Regions from separate parts of the Noviherbaspirillum saxi genome, predicted to be linked through region 2. Evidence: predicted binding sites of a transcription regulator. Region 2 holds the regulator's gene; each other region holds the start of a gene.

The links. The regulator HrcA, encoded in region 2, represses chaperone genes, less so after heat shock. The targets are predictions, from matches to a motif close to TTAGCACTCNNNNNNNNNGAGTGCTAA.
Region 1: the regulator HrcA is predicted to act here: its motif matches at 8,241-8,267, upstream of rpoH (RNA polymerase sigma factor RpoH).
Region 3: the regulator HrcA is predicted to act here: its motif matches at 4,369-4,395, upstream of groES (co-chaperone GroES).

What each region holds. Positions count from the first base shown of each region.
Region 1 covers NZ_QYUO01000001.1:639,485-650,034, reverse strand. Annotated here, with positions in the region: gene D3871_RS03225 (GGDEF domain-containing protein) at 1-748, shown strand, start outside; gene D3871_RS03220 (YfhL family 4Fe-4S dicluster ferredoxin) at 778-1,056, opposite strand; gene coaD (pantetheine-phosphate adenylyltransferase) at 1,111-1,599, opposite strand; gene rsmD (16S rRNA (guanine(966)-N(2))-methyltransferase RsmD) at 1,643-2,311, opposite strand; gene D3871_RS03205 (M16 family metallopeptidase) at 2,301-3,635, opposite strand; gene D3871_RS03200 (M16 family metallopeptidase) at 3,660-5,036, opposite strand; gene ftsY (signal recognition particle-docking protein FtsY) at 5,193-6,503, shown strand; gene D3871_RS03190 (cell division ATP-binding protein FtsE) at 6,500-7,183, shown strand; gene D3871_RS03185 (cell division protein FtsX) at 7,180-8,100, shown strand; gene rpoH (RNA polymerase sigma factor RpoH) at 8,337-9,233, shown strand; gene D3871_RS03175 (SCO family protein) at 9,315-9,944, opposite strand; gene cyoE (heme o synthase) at 9,948-10,550, opposite strand, start outside.
Region 2 covers NZ_QYUO01000001.1:916,310-926,859, reverse strand. Annotated here, with positions in the region: gene dnaK (molecular chaperone DnaK) at 1-664, opposite strand, end outside; gene grpE (nucleotide exchange factor GrpE) at 812-1,357, opposite strand; gene hemH (ferrochelatase) at 1,836-2,942, opposite strand; gene recN (DNA repair protein RecN) at 3,005-4,654, opposite strand; gene D3871_RS04460 (NAD kinase) at 4,756-5,673, opposite strand; gene D3871_RS04455 (HAD family hydrolase) at 5,767-6,468, shown strand; gene hrcA (heat-inducible transcriptional repressor HrcA) at 6,568-7,590, shown strand; gene D3871_RS04445 (PilZ domain-containing protein) at 7,636-7,962, opposite strand; gene fur (ferric iron uptake transcriptional regulator) at 7,995-8,426, opposite strand; gene D3871_RS31520 (outer membrane protein assembly factor BamE) at 8,725-9,069, shown strand; gene dapB (4-hydroxy-tetrahydrodipicolinate reductase) at 9,082-9,885, shown strand; gene D3871_RS04425 (energy transducer TonB) at 9,926-10,550, shown strand, end outside.
Region 3 covers NZ_QYUO01000001.1:1,026,862-1,037,411, reverse strand. Annotated here, with positions in the region: gene D3871_RS05020 (M48 family metallopeptidase) at 1-156, opposite strand, end outside; gene D3871_RS05015 (YjgN family protein) at 153-1,394, opposite strand; gene dacB (D-alanyl-D-alanine carboxypeptidase/D-alanyl-D-alanine endopeptidase) at 1,538-2,878, opposite strand; gene D3871_RS05005 (MarR family winged helix-turn-helix transcriptional regulator) at 3,008-3,478, shown strand; gene D3871_RS05000 (organic hydroperoxide resistance protein) at 3,607-4,026, shown strand; gene groES (co-chaperone GroES) at 4,509-4,799, shown strand; gene groL (chaperonin GroEL) at 4,838-6,490, shown strand; gene D3871_RS04985 (transglutaminase-like domain-containing protein) at 6,648-7,229, opposite strand; gene D3871_RS04980 (enoyl-CoA hydratase) at 7,273-8,055, opposite strand; gene ylqF (ribosome biogenesis GTPase YlqF) at 8,045-8,965, opposite strand; gene D3871_RS04970 (histone deacetylase family protein) at 9,032-9,973, opposite strand; gene D3871_RS04965 (AAA family ATPase) at 10,209-10,550, shown strand, end outside.

The sequences.
Region 1 (10,550 bases), 280 kb from region 2:
AGAATTGCATGGCCGCGTGTTTCCCGAACCGATTGCGCCGCCGGCCAGCGTAGCAATCATCCCGCTGATACGCCATGGCCAGCTGATCGGGTGCATGAATCTGGGCAGTGCGGATGGCGCGCGCTTCGCTCCGGCACTTGGCACCGACTTCATTGAGCATCTGGCATCGATCGTCGCGATCTGTGTTGAAAATGTGATCAATACCGAACGCCTCAAGCACATCGGCTTGACCGATCCGCTGACAGGCGTGAACAACCGCCGTTACATCGAACGCCGGCTGCACGAAGAAATCGGCCGCTCGTTCCGGCAAGGCTACGCGCTGTCCTGCATGTATATCGATATCGACCATTTCAAGCAGATCAATGACCGCCTCGGTCATCAGGCCGGCGATGAAGTGTTGCGCGGTGTCGCCGCGCGCATCAAGGCGGAGTTGCGATCGAGCGACGCGCTGGGTCGCTTTGGCGGCGAGGAATTCGTGGTGCTGCTGATCGATACCGAACAGGCCGATGCGGTGAATGTAGCGGAACGCATCCGGCTAGGGATCGCTGAACATCCGCTGATGCTGATCAGCGGACAAACGCTCGACGTGACCGTCTCGCTGGGGGTGGCGGCACTCGACCATCAGATAGCTGAAGATGCGGTAGGGTCTGTCGCAAAGGGCCTGATCGCGCAGGCGGACAACGCACTCTATCAGGCCAAGGAAGCAGGACGCAATCGCGTCATCGCGGCGAAAGCCGTTGCAGCCTGAGGGCGAGACGACAACAAGGCAAGGAGGCCTCAGGATGCATCTGCCTGCGCCTTATCCGCTGCCTCGGCTACCAGGCGCTCGTACTTGGCCTGTAACTGTTCCTTGCTTTCCCGCCAGGCGGGATTGAACGGAATGCACTCGACCGGGCAGATTTGCTGGCACTGCGGTTCATTGAAATGCCCGACGCATTCCGTGCATTTGGCCGGATCGATCTCGTAGATCTCCGTACCCATGTAGATCGCGTCGTTCGGGCACTCGGGCTCGCATACGTCACAATTGATACATTCGTCGGTAATCATCAATGCCATAACAACCTCTGTCTTGCTGCCTTGCTGCCTTGCCGTCTTTGCAGCACGGATGGCTTATTTGCCGCTGGCAGCCATTTTTTCCTTCAGCCATTTCTCGACCGAAGGGAATACAAATTTGGAAACATCGCCGCCGAGCGTCGCGATTTCGCGCACGATAGTGCCCGAAATGAATTGGTATTGATCGGATGGCGTCAGGAACATGGTTTCGACATCGGGCAACAGATATCGGTTCATCCCAGCCATCTGGAACTCATATTCGAAATCGGATACGGCCCGCAGGCCGCGCACGATGACGCGCGCATCATGCGCCCGAACGAAATCCTTCAACAGACCGGAAAAGCTTTCGACCTGTACGTTCGGATAGTGGCCGAGCACTTCATTGGCAATCGACAGCCGCTCGTCCAGCGAAAAAAAAGGCCGCTTGTTCTGGCTGTCGGCAACACCTACCACTAGCTTGTCGAACAATCCCGAAGCGCGCCGTACCAGATCTTCATGGCCGCGCGTGAGTGGATCGAACGTGCCTGGATAAACTGCTGTGACCATCTTGGCTCCCTAACCAGTGATGAAACGATTTCCGGAACGCGCATTATGCCTGAATTTCCGACATGCTTTTGCGCTGCAGCAAGTGGTAAAACACCATGCCCGCCTTGTCTGCCCGCACCACCGTCCAGCCGGCCAGCCATTCGGGCGGGTTATCATCGTCAAACGCTGCATTTAACGGCGTTTCAGCTTCAGCATATACCAAGCCGCCATCGGCTAATAGTTGCCGACACAACGGTAGTATTTTTACCAGCCACTCCTGGCGATAAGGCGGATCGAGAAAGATCAGCTGGAATCGCGCGCCCTGTCTGACCAAGCTCTGGGCCGCAGCTAATGCATCGCCGCGCCGCACCGTTACCTGCGTCGCCTTCAGCTTTTCGCGTGTCGCATCGAGCTGGCGTATCGCGGCCGCGTCGCTTTCCAGCATCAACACCTCCGCGGCGCCACGGCTTGCCGCTTCAAAACCGAGTGCGCCGGTACCGGCAAACAGGTCGAGGCAGCGCACCGCCGCCCAATTTCCGTCGAACAAATGGTTGATCCAATTGAACACCGTTTCCCGAACCCGATCGGGTGTCGGGCGCAATCCTTCTGCATCCAGCACCGCCAGTGGCGTGCGCTTCCATTGGCCGCCGATGATGCGTACCTGCCGCGCTGCATGGGAATGGCGCGGCGCCGGCTTGGCCTTGCGGCTGGTCGTCACCGGACTATTTCCCATTGCCGACCACCACGGTCGACATTTTGTCGAGCGACAACTTGCGATTGAATGCGGCCTTGATATCAGCGGCCGTCACCTTGGCGACCTTGGCGGTCCACGTATCGAGATAATTCAGTGGCAGATTATAGAAACCGATGGCAGCCATGTTGTCCAAGATCTTTTTGTTGTTGTCGATCCGTAATGCGAAACCGCCGATCAGGTTGTCCTTGGCAGCCTTGATTTCCTGTTCGGTCGGACCGTCACGCAGGAATGCGGTCATGGTGTCCCGAACCACCGTCAGCGCCTGGTCGGCCTGGTCTTTCTGTGTCTGGAGGCCGGTCTGAAACGGGCCGAGCTGGGCAAGCGGGTTGAAATAGCTGTACACACTATAGGTCAGGCCGCGCTTTTCCCGCACTTCGCGGGTGAGGCGCGAGACGAAGCCCCCGCCACCCAGGGTGTAATTTCCGACCAACAATGGGAAATAATCGCTGTCGCCGCGCGCGATTGCGGGCATTCCCAACAGGATGTGTGCTTGCGATGCGGGATGGGCAATGCGCTCCTCCTGGGGCAACGACAATTCGACTGATGGCAGGCTTGGCAATGGCGCACCCTGTGGCAGTCGCACGGTTAGCTGCTGCGCGATTGCTTCGGCCTCGGCGCGATTGATGTCGCCGATGATGGAAACAATCGCGCGATTGGCGACGTAGTGCGTTCCATGGAACGCAATCAGATCGTCGCGCGTGATCGGCTCCACCGATGCGACCGTTTCATGCCGTGCATACGGATGCGCTCCATACAGCAGACGCCAGAACGCCTTGTCCGCAATCGACTCAGGCTTGGTCTCGCTTTCACGGATTGATGAAATCATGCGTGCCTTGTCGCGCGCCAGGAAATCTTCGGGAAAGCTTGGATGCGCCAGCAGACGCGCCAGCAGCGCGACCGATGCATCGCGCTCGGTGCGGCTGCTCAGGGTACGCAGGGACGCGCCGGCACGATCGCCGCCGGCTCCGCCTCCGCGCTGGGCTGCAGTGTCGGCGAAGGCATCCGAAATCTGCGCTTCCGTCATCGCCGGTTCCGCCTGTGCTGCGGCCGCTTCGCGCAGGCCGCGTGCCAGCATCGCATTGGTCAGGGCGGCAACGCCGGATTTGCCTTGGGGATCACGACGCGATCCGGCATCGAATTCCACGCTCAGGTCGAGCACCGGTATCGAATGGTTTTCGACGAACAGCACGCGTGCGCCATTGGCGAGATTCCATGACTGGATTTGCAGCGCAGCCTGCGCCGGGGCGGTGGCGGCAAAGCCGGCCACCAGGCCGGCCATCGCAAGAATGAAGCGTTTGTACATGTTCAATTCCGTGGTTTTCCGTGGTTAGTGGCGCAAGCCCTTGGGCGGTGGCGCGGCTTTTTTCTCGGACAGCGGGAGCGGCACCAGCGTCGCGACAGTTAGCGCATCATCGCCGAAATATTTTTGTGCGACCGCCTGCACTTGCTCGGCGGTCACTATCTTGAGCTTTTCAATGATGCGATCAATCTTGGTATGCGAAAGTCCGGTCATTTCCATGACACCGATTTCCATTGCCTGACCAAAGATCGAATCCCGCTTGTAGATCTGGCTGGCGATCAGCTGGGTCTTCACGCGTTTGAGTTCTTCCTGCGAAACGCCTTCCTTCGCAATGCGATCGACTTCGGCGCGCAGCAATTTTTCCAGTTGCTCGGTGGTCGTCCCATTGGTCGGCGTACCGTCGAGCAGGAACAGTACCGGACCGCGCGCAACATTCGAATACCCGGCGCCGGCCGAATTGGCAACCCGGTCGGTACGTACCAGTTTCGCATTCAGGCGCGCGTTGTCGTAGCCGTCGAGGATCGCGGCCAGCACATCGAGCGCGTGCGATTCATCGTCTTTTTCCACATCGCGCAGGGTCGGCGCCTTGAATGCCATCACGACATACGGATTCTCGGCCGGCGCCTTGACCGTGATGCGGCGGATGCCGCGCTGCGGCGGCTCTTCCTGCGGCCTGGTGGTCGGCACCGCCTTGCGCGGCACCTTGCCGTAATGCTTTTGCGCCAGCGCCAGCACCTTGCTGGCCTCGACATCGCCGGTCACCACCAGCACCGCATTGTTGGGCGCGTACCAGCGGTCGTACCAGTTCTTGGCATCCTGCACGGTCATGCTTTGCAGGTCGGACATCCAGCCGGCAATCGGATGATGGTAAGGATGGGCGGAAAACGCGGTTGCGTTCAGGGTTTCATACACCTGCGGAATCGGCTGATCCTCGGTGCGCCAGCGTCGCTCTTCCATTACCACGCGGATTTCACGTGTGAATTCATCCTTGTCGAATACCAGATTGGCCATGCGATCCGCTTCCAGGGCCATGACCTGCTCCAGCTTGGATTTTTCGATCTGCTGGAAATAGGCGGTGTAATCCTTGCTGGTAAAGGCATTTTCGCGACCGCCGAGGGCGGCGACGCGCTGGCTGAATTCGCCTGGCTTGAGGGTCTTGGTACCCTTGAACATCATGTGTTCCAGCGCATGCGCAATGCCGGTCGTGCCATTGTGCTCGTCCATCGCCCCGGTCTTGTACCACACCATATGGGCGACGGTCGGAGCCCGATGGTCTTCCTTGACAATGATTTTCATGCCGTTATTCAACATGAACTCTTGTGCAGTGTCCGCTGCCGCGCTGGCGACCGCAGGCAGCCAGTTCAGCACGCACGCCGACAGCAATACGGCGATCCGAAATTTCATGGTCTATGCTCTGATAAAATACGGGGTTGGTAATGATGCAGCAGGCGCACGGCTGGATGGCAAGGCAGCGCCGCGCATCAAATGAGGTTCCGATTGTATCTTCTTTCGGCGACGTGACTGAATGCGCGCCGGACTGCCTTTTCTCCCCCTGCCCGAATGTTTAGTTTCTTCAAGAAAAAACCGAAAGACACGCCTGCGCCCCAAGAACCGGCCGTTCAGGCCGAGGCACCCGCCGCCGAAGTCCCGACCAGTCCTGCCCCGGCCCCGGTTGAGCAGAAATCCTGGTTTGGCTTGTTCAAGCGGGATGTCGCGCCGGCGGCGCCAGAACCGGTACAGGCACCGGTACAGGAACCGGTGCCGGTCCCTGTACCGGTGCCTGTACCGGTTGCAGCACCTGCGCCCGCGCCGGTGCCTGCTGCGCCCTCAGCGCCCGCACCCGTGCCTGTCGCCGCACCCACGCCGATTCCGGCGCCCGTGCCGGTAGCACCGCCTGCCGCAGCGAAAGCCCCGGCACCCGTCGAGGAGGAAGAAGGCGAAATCGTTCCTGCCGCGCCGCCTGCGCCCGAGCAAAAGCAGTCATGGATGCAGCGCCTCAAGGCCGGCCTGTCGAAAACATCGACCAACCTGACCACCCTGTTCGTCGGCGCAAAGATCGACGAGGATTTATACGAGGAGCTCGAATCTGCACTGCTGGTATCGGATGCCGGCGTCGAAGCCACGCAATTCATCCTCGACGCGTTGAAAAAGAAGGTAAAGAGCGAGAAGCTGACCGATGCTCAGCAGGTCAAGGCCGCCTTGCGCACGCTGTTGATCGACATGCTGACGCCGCTGCAAAAGCCGATGGTGCTAGGACGCCATCAGCCCATGGTGATGATGATCGCCGGCGTGAACGGCGCAGGCAAGACGACCACGATAGGCAAGCTGGCAAAGCACTTGCAGGCGCACCATCAATCGGTGCTGCTCGCGGCTGGCGACACCTTCCGTGCGGCTGCCAGAGAGCAACTTACCATTTGGGGCGAACGCAATAACGTGTCGGTCATTTCCCAGGAATCGGGCGACCCGGCAGCGGTTGCATTCGACGCGGTGCAGTCGGCGCGCGCGCGCGGCACCAATGTGGTGATGATCGACACGGCCGGACGCCTGCCGACCCAGTTGCACCTGATGGAAGAACTGAAAAAGGTGCGTCGCGTGATCGCCAAAGGCATGGCATCGGCACCGCACGAGGTGCTGCTCATCATAGACGGCAATACTGGACAGAACGCGCTGGCGCAGGTCAAGGCGTTCGACGATGCGCTCGGCTTGACGGGCCTGGTGGTCACCAAACTCGACGGCACTGCCAAGGGCGGCGTGCTGGCCGCAATCGCAAAGACGCGCCCGGTTCCGGTGTACTTTATCGGCGTAGGCGAAAAGATCGAAGACTTGCAGCCATTCAATGCCGAAGAATTCGTCGACGCGCTACTGACATGATCGAATTCAACAGGGTGTCCAAGCAATACGGTCGCGGCGGCGCCGCGCTGTCCGACGTGACGCTGTCGATTGCAAAAGGAGAACTGGCATTTCTGTCAGGGCCCTCCGGCGCCGGCAAGTCCACCCTGTTGAAGATGATCGCGGCAATCGAACGTCCGACTTCCGGCAGCGTGCTGGTTAACGGCCAGGATATCGGGCAATTGCCCGCCTCCGGCATTCCCTACTTGCGGCGCAATCTGGGTTTGATGTTTCAGCCCGCCAACCTGCTGAGCGATCGTACGGTGCTGGCCAATGTGATGCTGCCCTTGCTGATCACCGGCGCGCCACGCAACGAAGCCGAAAAGCGCGCACGTGCGGCGCTGGACAAGGTAGGTCTGACGGACAAGGCGCTGTCGGAACCCCTGGCCCTGTCCGGCGGAGAACAGCAACGAGTTGCCATTGCGCGCGCCATTGTCAACCGCCCGCAAATCATCCTTGCCGACGAACCTACCGCAAATCTTGACCGTGCCAGCGCAGGCAAAGTCATGGATGCATTAATGGCGTTTCATGTGGCCGGCGTGACCTGCCTGATTGCGACCCATGACGAAGCGATATTGCGTGGTGCGGACCGTATCATTCGGTTGCAGGCGGGACGCCTGATCGACACCCCGGCGGCCGTTGGGGAGACGCTACCATCATGAACTGGATCACCCAACATATCGCAGCATTGCGGGATGCCGTCGGGCATGTGAGGTCTTCGGCCGGCAGTTTTGTGCTTAATGTGCTGGTGGTGGCGATCGCGCTGGCACTCCCGTTTGCCGGGTTGACGATACTGGAAAACGTCAGGCCGATATCGGAACAGCTCGCGGTCGAACCAGAAATCAGCCTGTTCATGTCGCTTGATACACCGCGGGAACGCGCGACCGCTCTTGCCACGCAGATTCGGAATATCGTGCAGGCGTCGCAAAGCACCGGTCGCCTGGAGTTCATCCCGCGCGAGCGCGCGCTGACGCTCTTGAAGGACAAGACCGGGTTATCGGATGCGATTACCGCGCTGGGCGAAAACCCTCTTCCGGACGGTTACGTACTCAAGTTGTCGGGCGTGCAGAATTCCGGCGACGCGGCACGGGTGGAAGCGCTTGCCGCCAAGCTGAAAGCCTTGCCGGGAGTCGAATATGTCCAGATCGATTCGGCATGGGTCAAGCGACTGGCCGCATTGATGCAGGTGTTGAGGCTCGCATTGCTGTTCCTGGCGACGACACTTGGCGTGGTCGTGGTTGCAGTGGTATTTAATACGATACGTCTGCAGGTGATGACGCAACGCGAGGAAATCGCGGTGTGCCGGATGTTTGGTGCCACCGATGCATTCATCTGTCGCCCGTTTTACTATTCGGGCGCCCTGTTGGGGCTGATGGCTGGCGGCCTTGCGCTTGGCGTGGTCATGGTGGGCTTGCAACCTCTTAACGATGCCGTGATGGAGTTCGCCCGTTTGTATGCGTCTGAATTCCGCCTTGCGTCCTTGGACGGTTTCACTCAATTTGCTCTGCTTGCTACAAGTGCCGGGCTAGGCTTGGTCGGGGCCTTGATGTGCGTTAAGCGGCATTTGGCAAAACTTTAATTTCGTCCCTTTCAAGTCTGCTACGGCTTTTTTCTTTGAGCTCCCGCAACTTATCTCATGCGACGTAGCCTAAAGTCACCCTCACTAATCGTTACAGTTGCGCAATAGCTGCGCGCTATCAGCTTTGTTGAGATCATCGATTAGCACTCATTAAATGAGAGTGCTAATATAATGTTCAAAGAGTGGATCGCAAGCACATTTGTGGCGATCGCTGCTTTGAGAAGCAAGGAGAAAGAATGAAAACAACTGCACAGTCTGCATTGGTTCCGGCCGGTAATACTGCCTTGACTCTCGGGTTTTCTGGCAACCTTGGCAACATCGAAGCCTATATTTCGGCGGTCAACCGTATTCCCATGCTGACGCATGAGGAAGAGACGTCCTATGCGCGGCAGTTCCGTGAGAATAACGACCTTGCCGCTGCACAAAAGCTTGTCATGTCACACTTGCGGCTGGTGGTATCCATTGCCCGCGGCTATCTCGGCTATGGACTGCCGCACGCAGATCTGATTCAGGAAGGCAATATCGGTTTGATGAAAGCGGTCAAGCGTTTCGATCCGGATCAAGGTGTACGCCTTGTATCGTATGCAATGCACTGGATCAAGGCGGAAATGCATGAGTACATCTTGAAGAACTGGCGTTTGGTGAAGGTGGCGACAACCAAGGCCCAACGCAAGCTGTTCTTCAATCTGCGCAGCCACAAGGAAGGTCTGGACGCGATGACACCGACCCAGGTCGATGAACTCGCACGGACATTGAATGTGAAGCGCGAAGAAGTCATCGAAATGGAAACCCGCATGTCAGGCCATGATATTGCGCTGGATGCACCGAGCGATGACGAAGATGACAAGTTCGCGCCGATCGCCTACCTGTCCTCCGAGGCAAGCGAGCCGACGAAAGAACTGGAGGCCCGCCAGTATGACCGCTTGCAATCGGAAGGACTTGAAGCCGCGCTTGGCAGGCTGGATGCGCGTTCCCGCCGCATCGTTGAAGCGCGCTGGCTGGCAAACGACGATGGTTCCGGCGCGACGCTGCATGAACTGGCAGACGAATTCGGTGTGTCTGCCGAGCGCATTCGTCAAATTGAAAGCGCGGCATTGAAGAAAATGAAAAGTGCGCTGGCTTCCTATGCTTGATATGCATGTTTGATTACAGCCAGCTCAAGTAAAAAAGGCGCTCTGCGGAGCGCCTTTTTGTTTCCTGTGACCCGGGATCGGTCAGGACAATAGCAACTTCAGATCGTGCACGATGGGTTCCGCGCCCTGCCCGTGGCGAACGAACAGGCGGATGCGCCCCTGAGGATCGAATACATAGCTTCCGGCGGTATGGTCCATGGTATAGGATCCGGCTTCCTTGCCAGGCACCTTCTGGTAAAACACCTTGAAATCCTTGGCGATCTTCTGCGTTGCCGCCTTGTCGCCGACCAGCCCCAGGAAACTCGGATGGAATGCGGGCACGTATTTGGACAGCAATGCCGCGGTGTCGCGCTCCGGATCTACCGTAATGAACAGGACTTGCACCTTGTCGGCCTGCGATCCCAGTTGCTGCATGACGCTTGCCATTTCCGCCATGGTGCTCGGGCAAACGTCCGGACATTGGGTATAGCCAAAGAACACCACGACTGCCTTGCCCTTGAAGTCGGCGAGGGTACGCAGCGTGCCGTTATGGTCGGGCATGGCGAAATCCTTCGCATAGTCGAGACCGGTGACATCGGTATTCTTGAATGCAGAAGTCGGCGCCGCGGACGACAGCTGACCTCCCTCTTGCTGTCGATCGCAAGCACCGAGCAACAGCGAGGCAGCCAGCAGCAGAAATGAGGCGGAATGGCGAGAGAAAGAGAAGCGCATACTTTAAAACTTCAGGTAGTGGTCGACCAGCAAAGCCACGAAAAGGAGCGACAGGTAAATGATGGAATAGGCAAAGGTCCTGCGCGCGATCAGATCGGTGTAATGCCGATAGATGCGCCATGCATACCAAAGGAATACCGCACCCAGCACCGCCGCGCTCGCCAAGTAGATCAAGCCGCTCATCTGCACGGCATACGGAAGCATCGTTGTTGCAACCAGGGCAATTGTATAAAGCCAGATATGGAACTGGGTGAACTTCAAGCCATGGGTCACCGGAAGCATGGGCAGGCCGGAGCGCGCATAATCGTCACGGCGATACAGTGCCAGTGCCCAGAAGTGCGGCGGCGTCCAGACAAAAATGATTAGCACGAGAATCCAGGCCTGCATCGGCACGTCATTGGCGATTGCGGCCCAGCCCAGCGCCGGCGGCATCGCGCCGGACAAGCCGCCGATCACGATGTTTTGCGGCGTCGCCGGCTTCAGCAGCATGGTGTAAATCACTGCATAACCGACGAAAGTGGCAAATGTCAGCCACATCGTGAGCGGATTCACGAAGGTGAACAGTACCCACATTCCCGCGCCGCCGATAATGCCGGAAAACACCAG
Region 2 (10,550 bases):
TCGACAGCACTTCGAACTGCATTTCACCGTCGACGTCCGCGATCTCGATGATGGAGATATCGAAGGTACCGCCGCCGAGGTCGTACACGGCGATCTTGCGGTCGCCCTTGCCGCTCTTGTCGAGACCGAAAGCCAGCGCAGCCGCAGTCGGCTCATTGATGATGCGCTTGACGTCGAGGCCCGCAATGCGGCCGGCGTCCTTGGTCGCCTGGCGCTGCGCATCGTTGAAGTAAGCCGGCACGGTGATCACGGCTTCGGTGACTTCTTCGCCCAGATAGTCTTCGGCAGTCTTCTTCATCTTGCGCAGAATTTCTGCGGAAACCTGCTGCGCCGCGAGCTTCTTGTCGCGTACCTCCACCCAGGCGTCGCCGTTGTCTGCCTTGACGATCTTGTAAGGCATCAGGTTGATGTCCTTCTGCACTTCTTTTTCGTCGAACTTGCGACCGATCAGACGCTTGACTGCGTAAAGGGTATTGGTCGGATTGGTGACGGCCTGGCGCTTGGCCGGCGCACCGACGAGGATCTCGCCGTCATCCTGATAAGCAACCACGGATGGCGTGGTGCGTGAACCTTCGGAATTCTCGATGACTTTCCAGGTACCGCCTTCCATGACGGAGACGCAGGAATTGGTCGTACCCAAGTCAATGCCAATGATCTTGCCCATAATCTGTCCTTTTAAAAATCTGGATTTCTAATGCGTTGAATATGTGGAACAAAGCGCCTGTTTCAAGACTTTTTGCCGCCGGTTTTTCATTTTTTTGCGGCTGCTCAGACGCTTTTGGCCATCTTTCAGGCCCTGATGCCTGGTCGCTTACTGCGCTACCGTGACCAGTGCAGGGCGCAGCAAACGATCCGAAATCATGTAGCCTTTTTGCAGTACGCTGACGATCGTATTGGCGTCCTGCTCCGCAGGAACCATGGAAATAGCCTGATGCTTCATCGGGTCGAGTTTGTCGCCCGCCATCGGGTTGATTTCGAGCAAGCGATTACGCTCAAAGGCGGCCGACAACTGTTTCAGCGTCATTTCAACGCCTTCCTTGAGCGACTCTACCGCCGGCGTTTCCAGTTTCAACGCCATTTCAAGGCTGTCCTTCACTGGCACCAGCGCTTCAGCAAAGCTCTCGATCGCGAACTTGTGCGCCTTGGCGATATCTTCCTGCGCACGGCGACGGATATTTTCCGTATCCGCCTTGGCTCTCAGAAAAGCATCCTGAAGCTCGGCAACCTTGGCTTCCGCGGCGGCCAGCTTTTCATTCAGCGAATTGTCGACCTGCGGAGCCGGCGCTTCTGTTGCCACGGTTTCTTGCGGCTGAGTGGACTGTTCCACCTGTTCTTGCATTTTCTCTTGATCTTGCATCACAAAAAATCTCCAACAATCAATGACTTAGCGATAATTGCCTTACTACATGAGGGTATTCCATACTTTTTCAAGGGGGATTTTGAATGCTCCGATGAATCACCCAAACGCCGTCGTAGATGAATGCCAGTCGGCTTATCTAAAAGTTAAGCCTTGTTACACTCTTTACCCCTCGACCTGCTTTATTTTTGCGTGGATGGTACTAGCATGAATTTACAGGCATTGCGGCCTTCTACGTGGCCGCATGCAGATATGCAGAGATCATGAAACTTCCACTTATTTCGCTGTCTATCGTCGCCTATGTCCTGCTCGCGACTGCCTGGATTTGCAGTACGGATCTGATGCCGCTTTTGTAAGCCGGGCACCCGCAGCAGTGCTGCATTATCGCTTGGCCGCTTGTTGATTGAATCGCTTCAGACAGTGCGGGCCGTCGACCTTTGCCGTCATTTGGCGCCGTTTTCTCTTTACCTATTCCTACCTATTCGCGCGCGCCAAGACTTGTGGCTTGCTGACGCGAGACTTCCGCCTCCTTGCGCAGGTCATCGCGCATCAGTGGGGTCAGCACCGTCGGCCATCCGATCATGTGTTGCTCGGCAATTTCAGCCATTCCTGAAATCCAGGCATTGTCTTCGTTCAGGCAAGGGATGTAATGGAATTCCTTGCCGCCGGCAGTAAGAAAGTCTTGCTTCGCTTCCATCGCGATTTCTTCCAGCGTCTCCAAGCAGTCGCTGATAAAGCCTGGACAAATCACGTCGACGCGCCGCCTGCCTTCCCTTGCAAGCGCCTTCAAGGTCGGTGCGGTATACGGTTGCAGCCATTCCGCCTTGCCGAAACGCGACTGGAAGGTCACCACATACTCCTCCGCGCCAAGCTGCAATTGGGCGGCGAGCAGACGTGCCGTCTTGTGGCATTCGCAATGATACGGATCGCCCAGCATCAGCGTGCGTTTCGGCACGCCATGAAAGCTCATCACCAGTTTGTCGGGTCGGCCATGCATATCCCAATACGTGAGAATCGCCTTTTTCAATGCCAGCAGATAGCCTTCGTGGTCGTGATAATGCTTGACCAGCCGCAGTTCGGGAACATTGCGCACACGCGAGTAATGCTTGAATACCGCATCGAAGATGGAAGCGGTGGTGGTGCCGGAATACTGCGGGTAAGCGGGCAGGACAAGAATGCGGTCGCAGCCGTCGACCTTCAATTTATCCAGCACTTCCGGCAAGCCGGGCTGGCCATAACGCATTGCATGGACGACCTGTACGTCGTGACCGCGCTCGCCCAGATAACCGCGCAGGAGGCTGGCCTGCTTCTCGGTGTGGACCCGGAGCGGCGAGCCCTCCTTGGTCCAGATCGAAGCATACTTGGCCGCCGATTTCGACGAGCGGAACGGCAGGACGATGCCGTTCAGAATGAACCACCAGACCGCTTTGGGGATCTCGACCACGCGCGGGTCGGACAGGAACTGCCTCAGATAGCGCCGCAAGGCTGGCGCCGTCGGTGCATCGGGTGTGCCGAGGTTGACCAGCACGACAGCCGTTCTGGCGATCATGCCATGCTTGTAAGAAGGTTCCTTGTTAGGACGCATTGCTTGCCTTGAAGTCCGGTCGAATCATCGGGAATGTAGGTTGGCGGTTCAGGAACCCAGCCTCAGGAAGCCAACAATTCGCGCGCATGCTTGCGCGTGGTCGCGGTGATTTCGATACCGCCCAGCATGCGGGCGATTTCTTCGATACGCGTCTTGGCGTCCAGTGCATCGATGTTCGACATCGTCCGGCCTTCACTGCTGCGCTTGCTGACCTGAAAATGCTGGTTGGCCTGGCTGGCGACCTGCGGCAAATGCGTAACGCACAATACCTGTCGATCCTGCCCCAGGCGCTTGAGCAGGCGCCCCACCACTTCGGCAACGCCGCCACCAATGCCACTGTCGACTTCATCGAAGATGAGGGTCGGCGTTGCCGTGGCGCTGGAGGTAATGACGGAAATGGCGAGCGAGATACGCGCAAGTTCACCACCCGAAGCGACCTTGGCCAGCGGCCGCGCGGAAGTGCCGGCATGCGCCGCCACCAGAAATTCCACCTGTTCGATCCCATAGGCGGCCGGCTCGCAGGCATTGAGCGCGACGTCGAAACGCCCGCCTGCCATGCTCAGGTCCTGCATCGCCGCACTGACTGCCTGCCCCAGCGCCTTGGCAGCCTTGGCGCGCGCCTTGGACAGCTTCTGCGCCACGTTCATGTAGGCGTCCTTGAGCTTCTCTTCCTGTGCCCGCATTGCATCGAGATCGCTTGCATCCGCCAACTGCCTGAGCTGGGCCGAGAGGCTGTCGTATTCCTGCGGCAAATCGTCCGGTGCGACACGGAATTTGCGTGCAGTGGAGTGAATCGCATCCAGCCTGGCCTCAACCGCATGCAGGCGCTCGGGATCAAGTTCGACGCGACCGAGATAGTCATTCAGTCCATACACCGCTTCCTGCAACTGGATGCGTGCAGGCTCAAGCGCTTCGACCACCGGTTTGAGCGCATTATCGATATCGGCCAGCTTTCCCAGCTTGAGTACCAGCGAAGATAATTGCGACAGGATAGGGCCGGTATCCGATTCCGATATCACATCGAGCGCTTCCTGCGCCCCTTCGATCAGGCTGGCCGCATGCGACAGCCGGCTGTGCTCGGTGCTGATTTCGGCCCATTCGCCCGGCTTGACCGCCAGCTTTTCCAGTTCGCCGACCTGCCATTCCAGCCGTTCTCGCTCCAGCAGCACACTCTTTGCATTCGCCTCGAATTCTTCTCTTTGTCTGGCCAGCGCGCGCCAGGATTTGTAGGCGAAGGCAACGGCTTTTGCGTCTTCCAGCAAGCCAGCCTGGCTATCCAGCAGCACGCGCTGTGCATCGGTCTTGAGCAGCGACTGGTGCGCATGCTGACCATGGATGTCGACCAGCATTTCGCCGAGTTCGCGCAGTTGCGAGGCAGTCGCGACGACACCGTTGATGAATGCCCTGGAGCGGCCGGCATTGTCGATCACCCGTCGCATCAGGACTCCGCCGTCTTCATTGCCAAATTCGTGTTCGGATAACCAGTCCTCGATCTCCGGTGCAGTACTGAACTCGGCGGTGATGTCGGTCTTGGCCGCACCTTCGCGCACGACGCTGGCGTCCCCGCGCCCGCCAAGAGCAAGCGCGAGGGCATCGATCAGGATGGATTTTCCCGCGCCGGTCTCGCCGGTAAACACGGTAAAGCCCGGTGCGAATTCCAGTTCGATCGAATCGACAATGACAAAATCGCGTATCGAAAGTGTGCGCAACATGTTTTTATTTCAATCGTATAAATCATGGCGCATCGGGCAGCTGCTGCGACCTGAGGTTGCAGCGCCCTCCCTGTTTGCCATGGTGATCGGATGCAAGGCCGCTATTTTAACTTCCCCGTGACTGACGGATATTCATTCCAGTGCAGCTTTTCACGCAGGGTATCGTAATAGCTCCAGCCCTGCGGATGCAGGAAGGTAATGGTGTGGGCGGACCGACGCACCACAATACGGTCGTGATGTTGCAGGCTTGCCAGCGACTGCATGTCGAAATTGACGCTGATATCCCGGCCACCCATGATTTCGATCACGATATTGCTGGAATCGGGCACCACGATAGGCCGGTTGGACAAGGCATGCGGCGCAATCGGCACCAGGGAAATGCCGGACAGACTGGGATGCAGCAGCGGCCCGCCCGCGGACAATGCATAGGCGGTGGAACCGGTGGGCGTGGAGATAATCAGACCGTCGGAGCGCTGGTTGTACATGAAGCGCCCGTCCACTTCGACTTTGAGTTCCGCCATGCCGGTGGTCGGACCGCGCGACACCACGACGTCGTTGAACGCCAATGCATGAAAAATCGCTTGTCCGTCACGCAATACCGTACCTTCAAGCAGCGTTCGCTGCTCGGACTCCAGATTGCCGCGCAACATTTCGGTCAGGACAGCGATCATGCTGTCTTGCGAGATATCGGTCATGAAACCGAGGCGGCCCTGGTTGATGCCGATCAGCGGCACCTGATAAGGTGCGAGTTGGCGGGCAATGCCCAGCATGGTTCCGTCGCCGCCGACAACGATTGCGACGTCGGCATGCTGGCCGATTTCCTGCGGCGTCATCGATTCGACGCCCGGCAAATCGACGTTGCGGGCGGTCTCGGCTTCAAGCACAACCTTATGCCCCTTTTCCAAAAGGAAAGCGGCGATGTCGGAGAGCGATTGTTCAATGCCGGCAGCCATATACTTGCCGATGACGGCAATGGTCTGGAAAGCAAGCGGTCGGGAGGGTGGCGTGGCAGGCAACATGCTGGAGATTAGACCATAATTTCAGTACCTGTTACAGGAAGCGAGTGTTAGCGCAGTCATGAATTCTCTCTGAAACCGATCCCTGGACCCGATATGTCAACAATCAAAGCCGTGCTGTTTGACCTGGACGATACCTTGTGGCCCATCGTTCCGGTCATCAAGCGCGCGGAAAACCTGCTGTTCGAATGGCTGAGAACCCATGTGCCCAGCGTCGCCGACCGCGTTTCAATCGACGGCATGCGCGCGCGGCGCCAAGCCTTGATGGACAGCGATCCGGTGTACCAGCTCGATCTGCGCGCGCTGCGGCATGCAGTACTGATAGAAGCCTTTACTGCAGCCGGCGAGGACCCGGGCATGGTCGATCAGGCAATGCATGTGTTTTCCCGCGCCCGCAACGAAGTTCCGCTGTTTGCCGATGTCGCCCCGTCGCTGACCAGCCTGCGGCATCGTTACGCGCTGGCGTCGGTATCGAACGGTGTGTCCGATCTGCATGCGATCGGTATTGCTCATCTGTTCGACGCCACCGTGGCGGCGCACAGTTTTGGCTGCGCGAAACCGGACGCCGCAATATTCCATGCCGCTTGCGAGGCCTTGAAAGTAGAGCCACAAGAAGCAATCTATGTAGGTGACGATCCCTGGCTCGATGTGGATGGCGCGCAAAAAGCCGGATTGCGTGCCGCCTGGATGAACCGCAGGGAACTTGAACCGGTTCGCACCCTGCCGGATGGCGTTACACCGGATGCAATCTGCGCGGACTTGTTCGAATTGGAAGACTGGCTGCGTAACAACCAGTAAAGCCGGAACGGTAAAACTCTGATAACAATCAAGTTTTTTATGGCGTTGGATGGCAACAGAAGGTGGCACCTGCCGCCTTGCATCGCATAGAATAACTGTATGCAACTCGATACTCGCGCACAAACTTTGCTGAAAGCATTGGTAGAACGATATATCGCCGATGGGCAGCCAGTCGGTTCACGTGCGCTTTCCAAGATTTCCGGGCTTGAATTGTCGCCCGCGACCATTCGCAACATCATGGCGGACCTGGAGGAAATGGGATTCGTCTCCAGCCCCCATACGTCGGCCGGACGCATTCCGACTCCGCGTGGTTACCGGGTATTTGTCGATACGCTTCTGACCGTGCAGTCGATCGATGAATTGACCGTCGAAGCAAAGATGCAGCTGCGACTGCAGTTGAAGTCGCCGCAAAAAATCATTTCCAATGCAGCGCAGATCCTGTCGTCGCTATCGCAATTTGCCGGCGTGGTCATGACGCCGCGCCACGAGTCGATCTTCCAGCAGATTGAATTCCTGCGCCTGTCGGAAAAGCGCATCCTGCTGGTGATCGTCGCTCCCAATGGCGAGGTACAGAACAGATTGCTGCTGACCGACGTCGATTACACGCCGTCGCAGCTGATCCAGGCGGCCAATTACATCAACCAGCATTACGCCGGTCTGGGTTTCGATGAAATTCGCACTCGCCTGCAGGGAGAATTGCGTCAGCTGCGCGATGACATGACGCGCCTGATGCAGGCGGCGGTCGAGGCCGGCAGCGATGCCATGGCCGAGGGCGGCGAGGATATGGTGATTTCCGGCGAGCGCAACCTGCTCAGCGTGACCGACCTGGCGTCGAACATGACTTCGCTGCGCAAGCTGTTCGACCTGTTCGAACAAAAGACCAGCCTGATGCAATTGCTCGACGTCTCCAGCAAAGCAGCCGGCGTGCAGATTTTCATCGGCGGCGATTCACAACTCTTGCCTGTCGATGAAATGAGCGTGGTCACCGCACCCTATGAAGTCAATGGCAAGATTGTAGGTACGCTTGGCGTGATCGGTCCGACACGCATGGCTTATGAGCGCGTGATCCCGATTGTCGATATCACTGCGAAACTGCTGTCCAACGCGCTCAGCCATACCTGAACCCTCCGGCTGGCCGCGCGCAATTTGCGTCACAGCATGCCGGCCTCACCCCATCATCAGCTCGGCAACCGTCTTGTGATTGGCGGGATCCAGCTTGAGAAACTGCATGCCGACCCGAAAGCCGTCTGCGCCGCTCAGTATGCTGTAGACCACTTTCGCGGCGCCCATCACCCTGACGGTTTTGCCATTCAGCGGCGCTTCGAATCCCACCTTGCATTCCTGACCGACGCGTAATTGTTCGGCGATGACAATACTCACGCCGCCGAGTGAAATGTCCAGCGTGCGGGCACTTATCGGCGTCACACCCGGAATCACGACAATCGCCTGACAGCGCATGATCTTGCGCGGGAAGCTTCTGGTGTCGATAGTCATACGCGCGGCAAAGAGATCATCGACCGCTATGCCTATCGATTCCGATGCGGACAATCGGTCTTGGTGCAATGACCGTAAAGCGCCAACGCATGTTCGGCAATCTGGAAGCCGCGCTCGTTCGCAACGCTTTGCTGGCGTTTTTCGATTTCAGCGTCAAAAAATTCTTCGACGCGGCCGCAATCGAGACAAACCAGATGGTCGTGATGCGAACCCTGGTTCAATTCAAAGACCGCTTTTCCGGTTTCGAAATGATTACGGTGCAGCAGGCCGGCTTGCTCGAACTGGGTCAAGACCCGGTATACCGTTGCCAAACCAACATCCATATTTTCAGTAAGCAAAATTTTGTACACATCTTCGGCACTCAGATGCCGTACAGAGCTGTTCTGGAAAATATCAAGGATCTTGAGCCGCGGAAGGGTTGCTTTGAGTCCGCTGGCTTTCAGTTCGGAAGGATTGCTAGGCATGTTGTTAGTCGGAATCTGGTTATCTGCTTTATCATATAGCGTTTTGGCCCAATTGCTCAATGAATTGAGACCCACTATGCGAATGTTGTTTGCTTTACTGGATCGTACACCGTCGGTTAGCGGCGTGGCAGGCTTGGCGCTTGCAATGTGCCTGGCAGGATGTGCATCGAAAAATCCGTTGATGGAAGAACCGGCGGTGCCCGCAGCAGCGGGAAAACCGGTTGAAGCCGCATCTGCACAAGCCGCCACTGCAACGAACACGCCGACAAGCGGCGTCACCTCCACCGGACCGACCGGCGTGCAACGCTTTCTCGGCGTCTTTTCCCCTTATCGGGTCGATATCCAGCAAGGCAATTTTGTTTCCCGCGAAATGGTCGCCCAGTTGAAGGAAGGCATGCAGCGTCCTGAAGGCGTCACACGCGAGCAGGTCCGTTTCGTACTCGGCACGCCACTGCTGACCGATATTTTCCATGCCGACCGCTGGGATTATGTCTTCCGTCTCAAGAAGCGCACAGGCGAAGTGCTGTCCAGCCGCGTCTCGGTATTTTTCAAGGATAACCGCCTGGCCAGCATCGACGGCGGCACCCTGCCCACCGAGCAGGAATATCTTGCATTCATCGCCGGCTCTAAACCGGCCAAATAATTTCTAGCCATCATGAGTCAATTGAAAATTGCCATCGCAGGTGCATCTGGCCGCATGGGCCGCATGCTGATTGAAACCGTGCAAAATGCCGACGATGCGGTGCTGGCCGGAGCACTCGACGTGCCTGGATCGCCCAGCATCGGCACCGATGCCGCGGCATTTCTCGGCAAGCCGGCCAATGTTGCGATCGAATCCGAACTGGCTGCCGGGCTTGCAAATGCGGAATTCCTGATCGACTTCACTCGCCCTGAAGGCACACTGAAACATCTGGAGTACTGCGCAGCGCACGGCATCAAGGTGATCATCGGCACGACAGGCTTCGACGACGCCGGAAAAGCGGCGATTGCCGCTGCCGCCGAAAAGACCGCCATCGTGTTTGCACCCAACATGAGTGTCGGCGTCAACGTGACGATGAAACTGCTGCAGATGGCGGCAAAAAACTTTTCACACGGCTACGACATCGAAATCATCGAAGCGCATCACCGCCACAAAGTCGATGCGCCCTCCGGCACGGCATTGAAGATGGGCGAAGTCATCGCCGAATCGATCGGCCGCGATCTGAAGGATGTGGCCGTCTATGCGCGCGAAGGCGTGACCGGCGAACGCGATCCTTCTTCGATCGGTTTTGCCACCATCCGCGGCGGCGACATCGTCGGCGACCATACCGTGCTTTTTGCCGGCATCGGCGAGCGTATCGAGATTTCGCACAAGTCGTCCAGCCGCATGAGCTATGCGCAGGGCAGTTTGCGCGCCGCGCGCTTCCTGGCGGACAAGAAGACCGGCCTGTACGATATGCAGGCCGTGCTCGGACTGTAAGCGGACACTGACAACACGGCGGACGAACACCGGAACCCGCATGCGATCGGCATCGGTCATTCCCGCTATCGCCGCCCTGTTGCTGCATACGGCGTTGATAGGCATTGTACTGCCCGGACTGACTGGAAAGAAAAAGCCTGACACGCCGCCCAAACCCATGGAAGTGGCGTTGCTGGAACCGACGCCGCCGGCACCGTTGCCGGTGGCGCCTGCCCCACCCCCGCCACCCGAACCGCTACCCGAACCGCCAGCACAGCCGCCGGTCAAGCCGCCACCCGAGCCCAGGCCGCGCATCGAACGCAAACAGACACCCAAACCGGTACCGAAAGAAACGCCCGCACCGCGTGCTCAAACACCGGAAGTGTCATTCGACGCCAAGCCGACACCATCGAACACCACCGTTGTGCAGGCCCCACCGGCGCCGCCAGCTCCGGCGCCTGCTCCTGTCGCAAAAACACCGGTATCGATTCCCGCCCGTTATGCGGCAAGCAACCGCAAGCCCGAATATCCAAGGATGTCGCGCCAGATGGAAGAGGAAGGCACCGTGTTACTGCGCGTATTCGTGCAGGCCGACGGCAATGCGGGCACGGTCGAAATCCGGACTTCCAGCGGGTCGCCGCTGCTCGACCAGTCGGCGAAAAACGCGGTCCAATCATGGCGCTTCG
Region 3 (10,550 bases), 110 kb from region 2:
CGGCGCATGTTCGAGCCGTTCGGAAACCTGTACCTTGGACAGCCGCACGGAACGCCGTACGCCCTCGCCGCTCATTGCCACGATGCCTTTGTGTATGAACAATTGGACCGCATGGCGGCGGGTGCTGCTGCCGTCGAAGAAATAAGCGTCGATCATAGGGCAATATCGATATCAAACAGATCACCGGCTTCCTGTCCGGCCGCGCCGACCCTATCATCCATCCTGTCGGCCATGAAGTCTTCAAGAGGACCGCCCGGAACCAAACTCAGACTTTCCACCCTGTACCGGACCAGGCGGATCGTGGCGAATGGTTTGTACAGACCGAGTGTAAAGGTAATGAGGAGCAGATTTGTCGCATGTATCCACAGCAGCTTGCGTGCGCCTGCCTTGCTCTCGAATCGATGCTGCCCTATTTCGGTATGGTTCCACACCATGTTCTGGATACGGCTTTCCAGATAGGCGCGTACAAACAGGTAAAACGCGTAGGCGCTTAGTACGCCATACAGCAGTGTAAAGAGCCAGCCGAACAGGGTATCGGCCAGCAGCGCGTAAACGCGCGCGGTCAGGAAAGCGAAGATGCCGGCCGGGATCGAGCCAAGAAACAGGAAACCGACCGCTTTTGCATAGGTCTTGAAAAAGCCCGAGGCATTTCCGTGAAAATAAAAGGCGGTCGTACCAAAATCCGCATGTTCGTGCTGATAGCGCTTGAGAAAATAATGCGCGAGCGGCACCGTGGCAGCCAGCGCAAGCATGGGCACCAGGGCGACCAGAACAATGAAGCCGATACCGGGATTACGTGAAAAGGAAGTAGCGACACTCCAGGCAAATAAGCCGATCGCGCCCAGCATCACCGGAAAAATGACCAGCTTGCGATAGGCTTCGCCCCCCGTGCCGCGAAAGTGGAAATGCACCCCGCCGTAACTGGAATTGGCCATCTTGAAGCGAAATGCACGCGCCAGCAGCCAGGGCATGACCGCACACAGCACGACGCCGACTGCAATCGCCACCACCGGCGAGATATCAAATGAAATGTGGTAGGCCGCTACCAGAACGAGTGCAACGATACGTCCCTTGAGAATGGCTATGGGATTGCCGTGGTAATCGAACACCGTCCCGTTTACCCGCGTATTGCGGTAAAGGTATTGCAGGCGGCGCACCTTGGCCCAGGCAGAATAGATACCGGCCGTCAGTATCGTCAACAGCAGGTTGACCACCCAGATGCGGAAATATTCGGAACCGGTGCCGGTAAACTGGAAAGCCTGCGGCGCTGCGGGATCAAAATCGGGCTGTGGCCTTGCAGGGCGAGGCTGTCCAGCGGCAGGCGGCGGCTGCCCACGGCCTTCCGTGGCAAGCGTCGGCGCCGTGGTCGCGCCCTCGATCGTAAGCTCCGCCATGCATGATCCCTGATTTGGCTTTTATGGTATTGCCGGGCTATGTTGCCGCAGTCTTGCTGGCAAGAATACCATCTGTCTGGCGCGCTGCAGCAAGGTTTTTATATCGGAGAATCAGGGAATGCAAACGGTCGTCTTGCCTGGACCTAACCTTTTTCGTAGACCCATTGCAGCAGCGCGTCCTGCGCTTCGCGTCCACGCTCGGCATTCGGATGATTGATCAGGCAAGCCACCGCATAGCGCTTGCCCGACGCCGCGAGCACATAGCCGGCAACACTGCGGACTTCATTCAGCGAGCCGGTCTTGATATGCGCCTTGCCGGCAACGCTCTGGTTCACCAGACGGGAGCGCATGGTACCGTCGTAAGCGACGAGAGGCAGCGATGACATGAACTCCGGCATGGTCGGTCCGCGGTATGCTTCCACCAGCATGCGGCCGAGTGTGCGAGCCGATACGCGTTCCGTACGCGACAGGCCGGAGCCGTTTTCGATGCTGAGTTCCGGCGCATCGATTCCCTTGTTGCCTAGCCAGGTCCGCACCACCGCGGCCCCGTATTCAGTCGTCGCCGGCAGTCGTGTTATGACGGCCCCGAGCGTCAGCAGCAGTTGCCGCGCCATTACGTTGTTGCTGTACTTGTTGATATCGCGAATAACTTCCGCCAGCGATGCCGATTCCCATTCGGCGACAAGCTGTGCCGCCGCAGGCAGTGCGCCATTGCGCACGTCGCCTTGCAGCGTGCCGCCCATGTCGGCCCACATCTTGCGGAAGATCAGCGCAAAGTACTGCGTATGCGTCATTTGGTGCGGATGTACATACCAGATTTTTTCGCCGCACGATGCGGGCAGGGTGCCGGGAAACCGCGCTCCCGCAGCATCGATGCTGGCATGCAGTCTATTGCGCCAGTCTCCGCAATCTCCATTGCCGAGCCGTGGCGCCGCGATGGAATACGGCGCCAGCGGCGGGTCGATGGTCACCTGCACCGAGCGCGTCCTCGGGTCCGGTGTGAAGCGGAAACCGAGCGCCTTGTAATTCAACAGCAAGGCATCCGGTCCTACGTTATAAGGCTTGGCCGGGTCGCCATCGAATGCCGCGGCGTCATGCGGCAGGCTTTCGAACAGACTGCGGTCGAGCACGACATGTCCTTTGATTTCCCGTATTCCCCGCGCCCTGATCCTGCGCAGGAACAGCCAGAAGTTTTCCAGTACCAGCTTCGGGTCGCCGCTGCCTTTGATGATCAGATCTCCATTCAAGACATCACCTTGGAGTGAGCCGCTCGCATAGGCCTGGGTTTTCCAGGAAAAGGTCGGGCCCAGGATTTCAAGCGCGGCATTGCTGGTCACCAGTTTCATGGTCGACGCGGGATTGAGCGACGTAGTGTCGTTCGACGCCACCATTACCTCCCCATTTTCGACTTCCTGCACATAGATACCGGCAGCACTGGCGGGAATATCGGCGCGTTGCAAGGCATCCGCAACGGGAATCGGCATTTGTTGGGCATGCGCGCGGAATGCGAGTACAAGTAACATACACGCAACTTGGAGACTGGTTGAAATTCGCATACGATGGTGGATATTAGATTACACACAATCGATTATCCCACGCCGGGCCCGCAGACCATGTCCAAATCCCTCCCCCCTCCCCGTCCGTCAGCCATTGACCCGCTTGCACTGGATAATCAGTTTTGTTTTGCGCTGTACTCGGCTTCGCTGGCCATGACCAAAACCTACAAACCCTTTCTCGACAAGTTGGGGCTTACCTATCCGCAATACCTGGTGATGCTGGTGTTGTGGCAGGAAGACGATGTGCTGGTCAAATCCATAGGCGAAAAGCTTTTCCTGGATTCCGGAACCCTGACGCCGCTGCTCAAACGGCTGGAAGCCTCCGAACTCATTGCCCGCACGCGCGACGAAACCGACGAACGACAAGTAAGGATTACACTCACGAAGGAAGGCCGCGCGCTGAAGAAGAAAGCGCAAAATATTCCGCATCAAGTGCTGTGCGCGAGCGGCCAGCCGCAGGAAGCGCTTGCAATGCTGCGCAGCCAGTTATCGACGATCCGCGACGACTTGGCAAAAACCCAAGGCTGAACACACGAGTCGAATATGGCAAACAAGTCGGCCGGAATTTAAATTGCACACAATTTAATTGAGTGCTATATTATCTCCATCGCCTGCGAAACCACCGGTCAGGCACCCAACTCACCAAGGAAAATCTCATGCAAATTCTGTACGCAGCGCAAGCAACAGCAACCGGCGGCCGCGATGGCCGCGCCGTTACCAGCGACAAGAAACTCGAAGCCAAACTGAGCACGCCGAAAGAACTGGGCGGCGCGGGCGGCGACGGCACCAACCCGGAGCAGCTGTTTGCTGCAGGTTATTCGGCCTGCTTCCTGTCGGCGCTAAAGTTTGTCTCAATGGCAACCAAGGCTTCGCTGCCGGCGGATGCCGCCGTGACTGCGCATGTCGGTATCGGCCCGAACGATCGCGGCGGTTTCGCCCTGGCAGTACAGTTGAGCGTTTCCTTGCCAGGCCTGGAACAGGCCACTGCCCAGGCGCTTGTCAATAAGGCGCACGAAGTTTGCCCATATTCCAACGCAACCCGTGGCAATATCGATGTGAAGGTCGGCCTGGCCTGATTGTCTGGAAAAAAGCTACCGAAGCGATTTGCGAATCGGGAAAAAGCCCTTGGCCCTTCCAAAAGGGCTTTTTGTTTTATGTGCGATTAATAACTTATCGGTCGCATCCACAGGCTGGAATAAAAGTTTCCTTTGAGGAAACGGTTATTTATTTAAATCAAAGATTCGACGATCTTCCGAGTCCGGCGCCTATCCGCCATTAAAATGGGGCCCGCCGCGCATCCATGCGATCTTTTTCCCAAAATTCATTCCTGCCTGTTCGCATTTCTGCGCCAGCGCCCGGCCGGTTTGAGATGACATGAAAACAGCCGCTCTTGAAAAAACAAATTGTCGCCCATATACTTAGCACTCGTTAGGGGAGAGTGCTAACAATTTCCTCTAGCCTACCAATTTTTCCAGTGCGGTCATGCTGCACGGTGAAATACGCTTTGCAGCACACTAGCCGCAAACAATTATAACTTATTGATTTTTAAGGAGTTTGTATGAACCTTCGTCCATTGCACGATCGCGTCATCGTCAAGCGCCTCGACCAGGAAACCAAGACTGCGTCCGGCATCGTTCTCCCGGAAGCCGCTGCGGAGAAGCCGGATCAGGGCAAAATCCTCGCTGTAGGCAACGGCAAGATCCTCGAAGATGGCAAAGTTCGCGCGCTGGAAGTCAAAGTCGGCGACGTAGTCCTGTTTGGCAAATACTCCGGCCAAACCGTGAAAGTCGAAGGCGACGAACTGCTGGTGATGCGCGAAGAAGACATCATGGCCGTTGTCCAGAAGTAATACAGATATCCAAACAATCATATTAAGGAGTATCGAACATGGCAGCTAAAGACGTAGTATTCGGCGATGCCGCCCGTGCCAAGATGGTTGAAGGCGTCAACATTCTTGCTAACGCCGTTAAAGTCACCCTCGGCCCGAAAGGCCGTAACGTAGTGCTGGAGCGCTCCTTCGGCGCCCCGACCGTCACCAAGGACGGCGTTTCGGTCGCGAAAGAGATCGAACTGAAAGACAAGCTCATGAACATGGGCGCCCAGATGGTCAAGGAAGTCGCTTCCAAGACATCTGACAACGCTGGTGACGGTACAACTACCGCTACCGTGCTGGCCCAGGCAATCGTCCGCGAAGGCATGAAATATGTCGCCGCCGGCATGAACCCGATGGACCTCAAGCGCGGCATCGACAAGGCAGTGACTGCCACCGTCGAGCAGCTCAAGAACATCGCCAAGCCCTGCACCACTTCCAAGGAAATCGCCCAGGTTGGCGCCATTTCCGCCAACTCCGACGCATCCATCGGCGACCGTATCGCTGAAGCCATGGAAAAAGTCGGCAAGGAAGGCGTTATCACCGTTGAAGATGGCAAGTCCCTGAACGACGAACTCGACATCGTCGAAGGCATGCAGTTCGACCGCGGCTACCTGTCCCCGTACTTCATCAACAATCCTGAAAAGCAAGTCGCTGTTCTGGAAAACCCGTTCATCCTGCTGTTCGACAAGAAAATCTCGAACATCCGTGACCTGCTGCCGGTACTGGAGCAAGTTGCCAAGGCTGGCCGTCCGCTGCTGATCATCGCTGAAGACATCGAAGGCGAAGCGCTGGCAACTCTGGTGGTCAACAACATCCGTGGCATCCTGAAGACTTGCGCCGTCAAGGCTCCTGGCTTCGGCGACCGCCGCAAAGCCATGTTGGAAGACATCGCCATCCTGACCGGTGGACAAGTGATCGCTGAAGAAGTCGGCCTGACTCTGGAAAAAGCCACGCTGACCGATCTCGGCCAAGCCAAGCGTATCGAAATCGGCAAGGAAAACACCACGCTGATCGACGGCGCCGGTGAACATCCCGCTATCGAAGCGCGCGTCAAGCAGATCCGCGTTCAGATCGAAGAAGCGACTTCCGACTACGACCGTGAAAAGCTGCAAGAACGCGTTGCCAAGCTGGCAGGCGGCGTTGCAGTGATCAAGGTTGGCGCTGCAACCGAAGTTGAAATGAAAGAGAAGAAGGCACGTGTCGAAGACGCATTGCACGCAACCCGTGCCGCCGTTGAAGAAGGCATCGTTCCTGGCGGCGGCGTTGCCCTGCTGCGTGCTCGTGCAAACATCACCGTGAAAGGCGACAACGCCGATCAGGAAGCTGGTATCAAGATCGTTCTGCGCGCTATCGAAGAGCCGCTGCGCATGATCGTGTCCAACGCCGGTGAAGAAGCTTCGGTCGTTGTCAACAAGGTTCTGGAAGGCAAGGGTAACTTCGGTTACAACGCTGCCAACGGCACCTATGGCGACATGGTTGAAATGGGCGTGCTGGATCCGGCCAAGGTCACTCGTTCGGCACTGCAAAACGCAGCGTCGATCGCAGGCCTGATGCTGACCACAGACTGCACCGTGTCCGAACTGGTTGAAGACAAGCCGGCTGGCGGCGCAGGCATGGGCGGTATGGGTGGCATGGGCGGTATGGGCGGCATGGACGGCATGATGTAATTTTTACCGGCCGGCGAAGGGCAGCAATGCCTTTCGCAGTCCTGTAGACGCTAAAGAAAGGCCCGCGAGACATTGTCTGGCGGGCCTTTTGTCTTATGCGTTCGACACGTGTCGGGCAACAAATACCTGCGCGATAATCCGACAATCCCTATGACGGTCAGCGGGCGAACAATTCGACGTCTGGAAGATTGGTCATCACCTCTTCCACGGTCGCATGGGTAGTCAATGCGTGTATGACCACCGGCAGCGGCTCGGGCCAGATTTCGGGCAAATCATGCTCCGCCTCGTGCAGTATCGGAAATGCCAGTTGTTCCTTGGGAGGACAAAACATGGCGTTGACGCCCGCCTTGTTGCCCCGCGCATCGATACGGTACCAGCCGTAGTCTTTCAGATAAACCGCATTCAATCCATGCAGGCAGAACGGAGGACGGTCGTCGGCAATGGTCAGGCGTTGATAGCACAGTCCGGCCGGGATGCCATTTGCTCGCAACAAAGCGGCCAGCAGATGGCTCTTGGCATAGCAATATCCGGTTCCGTGCATCAGCACGTCGGATGCGGTACAGGTGACCGGATTGAGTCTGTAATCCCAGCTGTGCTTGATGCCATCACGGACAAACTCGAAGCAGCGCTCGGCAATGTCATGGTCGGACTGCGCATCGGCGGCAAGCTGCTCGGCCTTAAGCCTGATCGATGGATGATGCCAGTCGATATGTTCCGACGATGCAAGAAATACCTTCATGCCTTATTCTCGTGGGTGGGTGAACCGGGTATGTATTGAATGCCTATTTCTTCCAGCCCGGCTCACGTTTTTCAATGAAGGCTTGCACGCCTTCCAGCGCCGCTTCATCCATCATATTGCAGGCCATGGTTTGCCCGGCCAGCTGGTAAGCGGCGCTGATCCCCATGTCGATCTGCTTGTAGAACAGTTGCTTGCCCATTGCAATCGCTACCGCCGGCTTGGCAAGTATGCTCGCGCACAATGCAGCAATTTCCGTATCGAGCTGTTCGGCCGGCGCGACGCGATTGACCAGTCCGCGTTCGCGGGCGGTCTGGGCATCGATGAATTCTCCGGTCAGCAGCATTTCCATCGCCTGCTTGCGCGAGACATTGCGCGACAAGGCAACCGAAGGCGTGGCGCAGAAAAGGCCGTAATTGACACCCGATACTGCAAAGCGCGCATCGCTCGCGGCAACCGCGAGATCGCACATCGCTACCAGCTGACAGCCTGCTGCGGTTGCGATGCCCTGCACGCGTGCGATCACCGGCTGCGGCATCTGCTGAATGGTCAGCATCAGCTTGCTGCACTGATTGAACAAGCGCTTGTAATACGCCTCGGATGGCTGCGCGCGCATCTGCTTCAAGTCATGCCCGGCACAGAAGGCCTTGCCCGCTGCAGCGAGAACGACGACGCGCACTTCGGCATCGCGCTTCGCTTCGTCGAGCGCGGCCTGCAAGGCGTCGAGCATTTCTTCCGACAGTGGATTGAATTTATCGCCGCGGTTCAGCGTCAGTGTCAGAACACCGGCATTCGTCGCTTGCAGCACATAAGGCGCATCACCGTTCATCGTCGTCCTCTACATCGGGTTGCTGTCGTTCGCCAAGCATCGGCGGCGGGTTGTAGGTCGCCAGCAGGTGCGCGCGGCTGTCCGGGGTTTCCAGGCTGATGCGCCCCAATGCGCCGCTGCGGTAATCCTGCAGCAAGGTATGCGCGGCCTTCTCGAAATCGGGATCCCCGCCCTTGAGACGAAACGCGCGGCGCTTGGCAATGCCTTCGATCACGCTGACGCCATCGATGCCTTCCGTCGCAAAGCCATAACGGGCCGATACCAGTCGCGGATAATATACGAGCAGCTGATCGGCGAGAAAGGTCGCGACTTCTTCCTCGATCACCGCATTGGTGCCGACCGCGTGGCTGGCGGCCAGCATCAGGCCATCGGTGGGATGCGCGATCTTGGGCCACAACATGCCTGGCGTATCGATCAGCACCATGTTGTTGCCGAGGTAGAGGCGCTGCTGGGTCTTGGTCACCGCAGGCTCGTCCCCCACGGCGGCAACGCGCTTCTTCAGCAAGGCATTCATCAGCGTCGATTTGCCGACGTTGGGAATGCCCATGATCATCATGCGCAACGGCTTCAATGCGGTTCCGCGATGCGGCGCGACCTTCAACGCTAGACCGGGCACCTTCGCCACATCGGCCGGCTTCTTGCAACTGAGCGCCACCGCGAACACGTCTTTCTGTGCGCTGTAATACGCGATCCATGCTTTGGTGGCTTCCGGATCGGCCAAATCAGCCTTGTTGAGTATCTTGAGACACGGTCGCTGCCTTTCCTTGCGCAGCTGTTCGATCATGGGATTGGAACTGGCTTGGGGCAGGCGCGCGTCCAGCACCTCGATGACGAGGTCGGTCTTTTCCATGGATTCGGCCGCCTTTTTGCGGGCGGCGTTCATGTGACCGGGGAACCATTGTATGGACATGCGGGAATCTGTTCTGAAAGTAAGCCGCTATTTTAACCGCTGCGGCTGTATTCCCCACTGAACGGATCAGTCGATCGCAGCCAGCGCCTTTACATGGGCGACCACGCTGCGGCCGAGCGCAGACAAGTTGTAGCCGCCTTCGAGGCAGCTGACGATGCGTCCGTTCGCATGTTCACGGGCGACCTCCATGATTTGTTGGGTCATCCATGCATAGTCGGCCTCGATCAGCCCCATCTGCCCGAGATCGTCTTCGCGGTGCGCGTCGAAACCCGCGGAAATGAAGATCATTTCCGGCCGGTGAGCATGCAAGGCAGGCAGCCACCGCTCCTGGACCAGGCGTCGGACTTCATCGCCCTTGGTATAGGCAGGCACCGGCAAATTCACCATGTTGGGAACATCATCGCGCACCGCGCTATAAGGATAGAAAGGATGCTGAAAAAAACTGACCATCAGTACACGCGGGTCTGTCAGAAAAGCTTCTTCAGTCCCGTTCCCGTGGTGTACGTCGAAATCGACAATCGCGACCCGCTGCAGGCCGCGCACTTCCATCGCATGCTTGGCGGCAATGGCGACATTGCCAAACAAGCAAAAACCCATGGCTTCCGACGGACGCGCATGGTGGCCCGGAGGACGCACTGCACAAAAGGCATTCTCGATTTCGCCATCGATTACCGCATCGGTGGCCGCCACTGCTGCACCGGCAGCGCGCAAGGCAGCGTTCCAGCTATGCCGGTTGACCATGGTATCGGCATCGAGCGGGTAATAATCGGCTCCCGAAGCGGCCAGCGCCTGCACATGCTCGCGCACCCGCGCAACCGCGCCTTCGCTGTGAACACGACGGATATCGGTAATATCGACGACGGGCGCTTCGCGGTAATCCAGCAGGCAGTCAATGCGGCTGGCGATGAGCTGGTCTTCGATAGCCTGCAGGCGCGCGGGCGATTCGGGGTGCCACTCCCCCATTTCGTGGCGCTTGCAATCAGGATGGGAATAAATCGCGGTGGTCATGTCTGCAGGGTAACGTATGCGGCAGTTCTCGAATAGAATCTTGAGCTGGTCCCGTCGATATCGCAGTACCGTACCGGCGAAAACCGCTATTGATAGTGTAACGAAGAAAACGCGCCACCACAGTCCTTTTGTTGACAAACCGGACAGGCAGTAATTGCGTTTTCGTAAGCACCTGCCCGGAAGAATGCTGTTTCTGATATGGCGCTACGCTATGTCACCCTTATCACGGAAGCCCATGTTCGCGAAACTTCACGCCGTTGCCAAACAAGTCAGTCAGGTCGTCGTCGGCAAGGATGTACAAATTCGTCAATCTCTCGTCTGTCTGTTGGCCGGGGGCCATTTGCTGATCGAAGACGTTCCCGGCGTCGGCAAGACCACCCTGGCGCACGCACTGGCAATCTCGCTGGGCATGAAATTCAATCGACTGCAATTTACCAGCGACCTGTTGCCGGCGGACGTGGTCGGCATCTCGATCTTCAATCGCGAAAAGAATGGCTTCATTTTCCACCCGGGACCGGTCTTCACCCAGGTGCTGCTCGCCGACGAAATCAACCGGGCAACGCCGAAGACCCAGTCA